One region of the Streptomyces coerulescens genome, then DNA from elsewhere that is predicted to be linked to it. Evidence: riboswitches for the same ligand, from Rfam matches in the RefSeq annotation. Region 1 holds a riboswitch; each other region holds the start of a gene.
What was found. Region 1 has a riboswitch for cyclic di-AMP ahead of ACFPQ9_RS17390 (LysM peptidoglycan-binding domain-containing protein). Riboswitches for the same ligand answer to the same signal wherever they lie in the genome.
Positions count from the first base shown of each region.

Region 2: it holds a riboswitch for cyclic di-AMP, as region 1 does, so the genes downstream of both, ACFPQ9_RS16450 (C40 family peptidase) here and ACFPQ9_RS17390 (LysM peptidoglycan-binding domain-containing protein) in region 1, are expected to answer to the same signal.
Region 3: it holds a riboswitch for cyclic di-AMP, as region 1 does, so the genes downstream of both, ACFPQ9_RS02935 (LysM peptidoglycan-binding domain-containing M23 family metallopeptidase) here and ACFPQ9_RS17390 (LysM peptidoglycan-binding domain-containing protein) in region 1, are expected to answer to the same signal.

Region 1 is NZ_JBHSKM010000008.1:670,364-672,518, reverse strand. Features, by position in the region: gene ACFPQ9_RS17395 (HAD family hydrolase) at 1-5, shown strand, start outside; gene ACFPQ9_RS17390 (LysM peptidoglycan-binding domain-containing protein) at 40-768, opposite strand; cyclic di-AMP (ydaO/yuaA leader) riboswitch at 774-948, opposite strand; gene ACFPQ9_RS17385 (polyprenyl synthetase family protein) at 1,690-2,155, shown strand, end outside.
Region 2 is NZ_JBHSKM010000008.1:477,982-480,136, reverse strand. Features, by position in the region: gene ACFPQ9_RS16450 (C40 family peptidase) at 1-882, opposite strand, end outside; cyclic di-AMP (ydaO/yuaA leader) riboswitch at 891-1,060, opposite strand; gene pcrA (DNA helicase PcrA) at 1,423-2,155, shown strand, end outside.
Region 3 is NZ_JBHSKM010000002.1:307,076-309,230, forward strand. Features, by position in the region: gene ACFPQ9_RS02935 (LysM peptidoglycan-binding domain-containing M23 family metallopeptidase) at 180-1,109, opposite strand; cyclic di-AMP (ydaO/yuaA leader) riboswitch at 1,114-1,279, opposite strand; gene ACFPQ9_RS02940 (tyrosine-protein phosphatase) at 1,862-2,155, shown strand, end outside.

The sequences.
Region 1 (2,155 bases):
GTTAAGGGGTGATATGCGCCAATAGGTGACTTGCTTCGCCTAGTAGGGCCCGTTCACGTTGTCGATCGAGCCGTAGCGCGCGGCCGCGTAGTTGCAGGCGGCCACGATGTTCGCGACCGGGTTGTAGGGGTCGTACACGGTCCCCGGCACGTGGTAGGCCGCGAAGGTGGGGTCGATGACCTGGAGGAGGCCCTTGGACGGGGTGCCGGCCACGGCGTTGGAGTCCCAGTTGTTGATGGCCAGCGGGTTGCCGGACGACTCACGCATGATGTTGCGGTGAATGCCCTCGTACGACCCGGGGATTCCGTTCTGCCCCATGATGTGCAGGGCGTTGCGGATCCAGCCGTCGAGGTTGTCCGGGAACGTCTTCACGGAGGACTGGGTGGCCTGCGCCACGGAGGACTTCTTGGCGGGCGCGGCGGCCTTGTCGGCCGTCTTGCTCGGCGTGCTGACCTTCTTGGTCGCCCGGACCTTGAGGTCGGTGCCCGGGTGGATCAGCCGGGGGTTGTCGCCGACCGCCTTGCGGTTGTCCTTGTAGAGCTGCTTCCAGCCGCCCTGGACGTCGTACCGGTCGGCGATGCCGTAGAGCGTGTCGCCCTTCTTGGTGGTGTACACGACGGACCCGACCTTCGCCGTGGCGGGCTCTGCGGCGCTCGCGGCGGTCGCGCCCAGGAGGGGGAGGGCGAGAGCGGCGGTGCCGGTTCCGGCGATGACGACTCGGTGGGTGAGCGGGGTGGTGCGGGGGCGGCGGTGCTTGCCTCGGGGCATGGCGCTGTTCCTCTCCGACGCCTGCGAGGTGAGCTGTCGGGTTCGGGCGGGAGATGCCCGGCCGGGCCACCGTGCGGCAGCGCGACTTCACCCCTAGCCGGTCCGGTGCGCCATCAAGGCGTCCGGTCCGGCGGCTTACCTGGGTCCCCCGCTCCTGCCGTGCGTGTGTGAGTTACGTGGGTGGATGACTCGGGCAGCGGCAGGATTAGGCGTCCGCCCGACGAGCGGGAACGTATGCGAGAGCACATGCCCGGAACAAGTGCCGAGGGCACCTGTTGCGCAGTTTGACCATGGTCTGGTTCGTTTGGGCCGCTTGATCCTTTGCGGTTGCCAATCCTCAACTTGCTTTCGGGGCAAGGAGGGAAGGGGGTGTGGCGGGCCGGGTGCGCGACCCGGCGTGAGTGACCCAACTCACTGGTGGTCGCAAGAGCGGCAAATCGGGCAATGCCTCCAACTCGCCTTTAACTGCCTGTCCGTGGAGTCTGTTTTTCCCGTGTCCGACGGAAAAGCGCCTGTTCGCCCGCGAGTTCACGGGCTCCGGGTCGAGGCTCGCCGCCGAGTCGTGCGTGGCGTGGGCGGGGGAGGGTGAGGGGTCGCGGAGGGAGGTGGCGGGGGGTGGGAGGAGGCGGGAGGGGGTGGGGTTCGGTCGACATGTCCATGTCAGTGAAGGTGGTGCCGCTCCCCGGGCTGAATGGCGACCTCGGTTCAGGACACGGTCCGCTACTTCCTTATAAGTCGATCGATATCAGGCCTTATCAGGTGATCAAAAACATACCGGCTGTGATCCGATACCGCCCGGGGTGGACGGGTGGGCGGCATCGGTGATCGAAACGCGACCGGATACGCTGACTTGAGTGGTGGCAGCGACCTATCGACAAACCGTGTAACCGCCAGTGGACACCAGCAGACAGGAGACCCCTCGTGACCGTCGTCGGGCCGTTCGGGCTGAGCGTGCGGGACCAGGCTCTGGAGGCCGATGTCCAGGCCGGATTGGCGGCTGTCGAGGAGGGGTTGCTCGAAGCCACCAAGAGTGAGGTCCCCTTCATCACCGAGGCCGCCCAGCACCTGGTGCGGGCGGGTGGGAAGCGGTTCCGGCCGCTGCTGGTGATGCTCGCTTCCCAGTTCGGGGACCCGTATGCGCCGGGGGTCGTCCCGTCGGCCGTCGTGGTCGAGCTCACCCATCTGGCGACGCTGTACCACGACGACGTGATGGACGAGGCCGCGGTGCGGCGCGGGGTCGACAGCGCGAACGCCCGCTGGGGCAACTCGGTCGCCGTACTGACCGGCGACTTCCTCTTCGCGCGTGCCTCGCACATCCTCGCCGACCTCGGGCCCGAGGCGGTACGGGTGCAGGCCGAGGCGTTCGAGCGGCTGGTCACCGGGCAGA
Region 2 (2,155 bases), 190 kb from region 1:
CCAGACGTACGGCTTGCCGATCTGGGAGCGGGAGAAGGCCAGGGCCTTCTCCGCCTTGGCGGCGTAGGAGGAGTCGGCGGTGTCCGAGGACGATGAGTCCGCGCTGCCCGAGTCGGCGGGCGGCTGGGTGCTCTCCTGCTGCTGGGCGGCGGCTTCCTGGCGTTGGCGTTCGGCCTCGGCCTGCTGGCGGGCCAGCTCGGCTGCCTTGCGGGCGGCCTCCTCCTGCTTGCGCTTCTCGATCGCGGCGAGGCGCGCCTTCTCCTCGGCCGTCAGCTTCGAGAGGAGTTCGCGTGCGTCGGAGAGCTTCTGCTGGACGGTGGCCTTGGCGGACTTGAGGTCGTTCTGCGAGTCGGTGAGCGTCTCGAGACTCTGCGTGGCCTCCCGGCGCTTCTGCATCGTCTCGGACTGCTGGGTGAAGTAGTCGTCGACCGACTCCTTCTGACGGCCGGTCATCCGGTCCATCAGCTGGGTCTGGTCGAAGTAGTCCTGCGGGCTGTCCGCCAGGAGGAAGGTCGCGGTGTCGGGGGCCGCGGCACCGGTGCGGTACTGGGCGGCTGCGTTGCGGCCGAGTTCCTCGCGCGCTTCGTTGAGCTTCTGGGTGCGCTGGGCGACGTCGTCGAGGAGGGTGTCGACGCGCTTGCGCTGCTTCGCGGTCTTGTCCTTGGCCGCGTTGTACTTCTCGGTCGCCGACTCCGCCTGGCGGTAGAGGTCGTCGACCTTCTTCTCCACCTCTTCGAGGCTGGGCTTGTCGTCCGTCGACGGGCTGGCGTTGGCCGTCTGGGACAGCAGGGCCACGGAGGTGAGGGCGGCCGTGGCGAGGGCGGGGGTGCGTATGCCTGCTATGCGCGTACCGGCGGGACGCGACTTGCGGTGCGACGCCAAGGGAGGCGACTCCTTCCATGCTCCGCCTACCGAGTTAGCTGTCGGGTTCGGGCGGGTGGTTCGGAAGGGTTGCCCTACGGCCGTTCCCGGGAAGGGAAGTCGGGCCGATTCACCCCAAGTTCGGTGGGTCCCCGGTTCCGGTCACCGTTGGGTGCGCCGGACTCGGCGGAGGCCGTGCGGCCCGGCGACGTTCGCCGGTGGGGGTCGTACGGCCTGCCCGGCACGGTAGCCAACTCGTGTGGCCCCTGTGAAGGTTGATGTTCGATATGCCCGATACATTTTCGTGACCTTGGTTCTGAACGGCGGAGGTGGTGGCTGGTTCGGGTGAGTGTGCGGGGGCTTGGGTTGTGTGGGTGGGGTGGGTGGATTGTGTTGGTTTGGGGGATGGGGAGGTGGTCTGGGGTGGCCGGTTGCGGATTGTGATGGGGGTGTTACGAGGGGTGGTGAGAGGTGGTCGATGGGAGGATCGTTGGGTTGGGGCCGGCGATGTTCCGAGGGTGGGGGCGGGCTGTCAGTGGGGCGGCCTAGACTCGGAGAGCGATGAGCAGCCTCTTTGACGACAGCTTCCTGGCGGACCTCCAGGCCCCTCGGGCCCACGAGGAAGAGCACCCGCCGCCGCCCGAGGACGACCACGCTCCGGAACCGGTTCCGGACGATCTGTTCGGTGGGAAGTTCGACGTGCCACCGGACCGGGACGGTCACTACCGCGACGGCGCCCCGCGGCCGGTCATCGACGCCGCCGCGCTGCTGGAGGGGCTGAACGACAACCAGCGCGCCGCCGTCGTCCACTCCGGCACCCCGCTGCTCATCGTGGCCGGTGCCGGATCCGGCAAGACGCGTGTGCTCACCCATCGCATCGCCCATCTGCTCGCCGAGCGGAATGTGCATCCGGGGCAGATCCTCGCGATCACCTTCACCAACAAGGCCGCGGGCGAGATGAAGGAGCGCGTCGAGCAGCTCGTCGGCCCGCGCGCCAACGCGATGTGGGTGATGACCTTCCACAGCGCGTGTGTGCGCATCCTGCGCCGGGAGAGCAAGAAGCTCGGGTTCACCTCGTCGTTCTCGATCTACGACGCCGCCGACAGCAAGCGGCTCATGGCGCTCGTGTGCCGTGATCTGGATCTCGATCCCAAGCGGTATCCGCCCAAGTCCTTCAGCGCCAAGATCAGCAACCTGAAGAACGAGCTGATCGACGAGGAGGACTTCGCCGCCCAGGCGACGGACGGCTTCGAGAAGACCCTCGCCCAGGCGTACGCCCTGTACCAGTCGCGGT
Region 3 (2,155 bases), on a different contig from region 1:
GCGACCGTAGGAAAAGGTTGACGAGCGGTGAGATAAGCCACTCCTAAAGTGTTCGCCAAACGTGGAATAACCCTGTGAACAGGGGTGTTGTGGGCGCAACATGCCGAAGGCCGGACCCGGGGATCGGGGTCCGGCCTTCGGCCGCGTGTCAGGCAGGTGGTTCTCGCGTGGGACGCGCGTCAGCCGATGGCGACGCCCTTGGCGCGCAGGTAGGCGATCGGGTCCACGTCCGAGCCGTAGTCCGGCGTGGTGCGGATCTCGAAGTGCAGGTGCGGGCCGGTGACGTTGCCGGTCGCGCCGGAGAGGCCGATCTGCTGGCCCGCGGTCACCGTCTGGCCGCCGGCGACCGAGAGCGAGGACAGGTGGGCGTACTGGGCGTAGTGGCCGTCGGCGAGCTGGATGACGACCTGGTTGCCGTAGGCGCCGCCCCAGCCGGCCGAGACGACGGTGCCCGCGCCGACCGCCTTCAGCGGAGTGCCGGTCGCGGCGGCGAAGTCGACGCCGGTGTGGTAGCCGCTGGACCACATGCTGCCCGCGACCTTGTAGGCGGTGCCGAGGGAGGCGCCGGTCAGCGGAGCGGAGAAGCCGTTGACCGTGCTGGTGGCGGTGGTCGCCTTCTGCGCCTTCTTCGGCGCGGCGGGCTTCGCGGCGGACGAGTCCTTCGCGGACGACTTGGACGCCGAAGAGGGCTTGGAGGACGACGTCTTGGGGGCGGTCGTCGCGGCCTTCTTGCCACCGATGGTGAGCTTGAGACCCGGGTGGATCAGCGACGGGTCGGCGCCGACGGTCTCACGGTTGTCGGCGTAGAGCTGCTTCCAGCCACCGCTGACGTTCTGCTCGTCGGCGATCTTCGAAAGGTAATCGCCGACCTTCACCGAATAGGTCCGCACGTCCGTCTTCTTCGGGGCGGCCTTCTTCTCGACAGCCTTCTGGCCGGCGACCGGAAGGGACTGAACGGCCTTTTCCGAAACGGAGTGCGAGGGAGCGGCGTGGGCGCCGGTGGCTCCCATGAGCGGAAGAGCGAGAGCGGCGCCACCGGTTCCGGCGACGGCGATGGAGCGGGTGAAGCGCAGGGACTTCGGACGGCGATGCTTACCCTTCGCGGGCATGACGAATTCCTCTCCGGCGCCTGCGAGGTGAGCTGTCGGGTGCGGGCTGGAGATGCCCGGCCGCGCCGTGGCGCGACTTGACCCCTAGCCGTTCCGGAGACCGGAACAGGCGGTTGTACCTGTGGGTCCCCCGCTCCTGCCGTGCACGGGTGAGTTTGCGCGGAATCCGAGCGGCGGCAGGATTGGGCGTCCGTCCGGATTGGTCGTGAACGTAAGCGAGGAAGACGCATGGGAACAAGTGAGAGGTTCCGTCCGAATGCGTTCCCGTTGATCCCTTGTGGGAATTAACCGTCACGGTCCGTGAAATATGTGAGTGCCGTACGGCTCAAAGTCCCTTGAAAAGGGCATGAATTACGTGGACATGACGGGCGACTCACTGTCACGGATATGACGCTGCTCACGTGACACTGCTCCAGCTTTCTTTATTGCAGAGCGAGTTGGAATGAAGGCGCCAATTCGGACAGAACACCTAGATGTGACGGAGTCGAATAACTGGCACATCAAGGTCGCCCTCGAAGCCGACGTGAAGCCCGTGATGCACCATTAAGACCCTTCAGTGAATTTCGCCCGTTTCAAGGCATTCGCACGCCACTGTCGGATCCATGTCCCACAGTCGGAGCACCGGAAGGGCTCGCCGTGACAGCGCCTGTGGACAACTCATTGCCTCAGGAATCCATGTCGTATGGTCGAGAGCGCACCCCGTCGGCCGCATCGCCGAGCCGCGCCGCCGGGGCCGACCGGGAGGAGCCCCCGTGACGCAGCAGATCCCGTCGACCGAGCCTGAACTGGCCGGGGTTCGCAACTTCCGTGATGTCGGCGGCCTGCCCACAGTGGACGGACGACGGGTGCGGCACGGAGTGCTCTTCCGCAGCGGCCACCTCGCGCACGCGACCGTCGAGGACGCCGACTTCCTCGGTTCCCTGGGGCTGCACACGATCTTCGACTTCCGCAACGCGGCCGACCAGAAGCTCGAAGGACCGGACGTCGAGCTGCCGGGCGTGCGCAACGTCAACCTGCCGCTTTCGGACCCGGCGGACGGCGCGGAG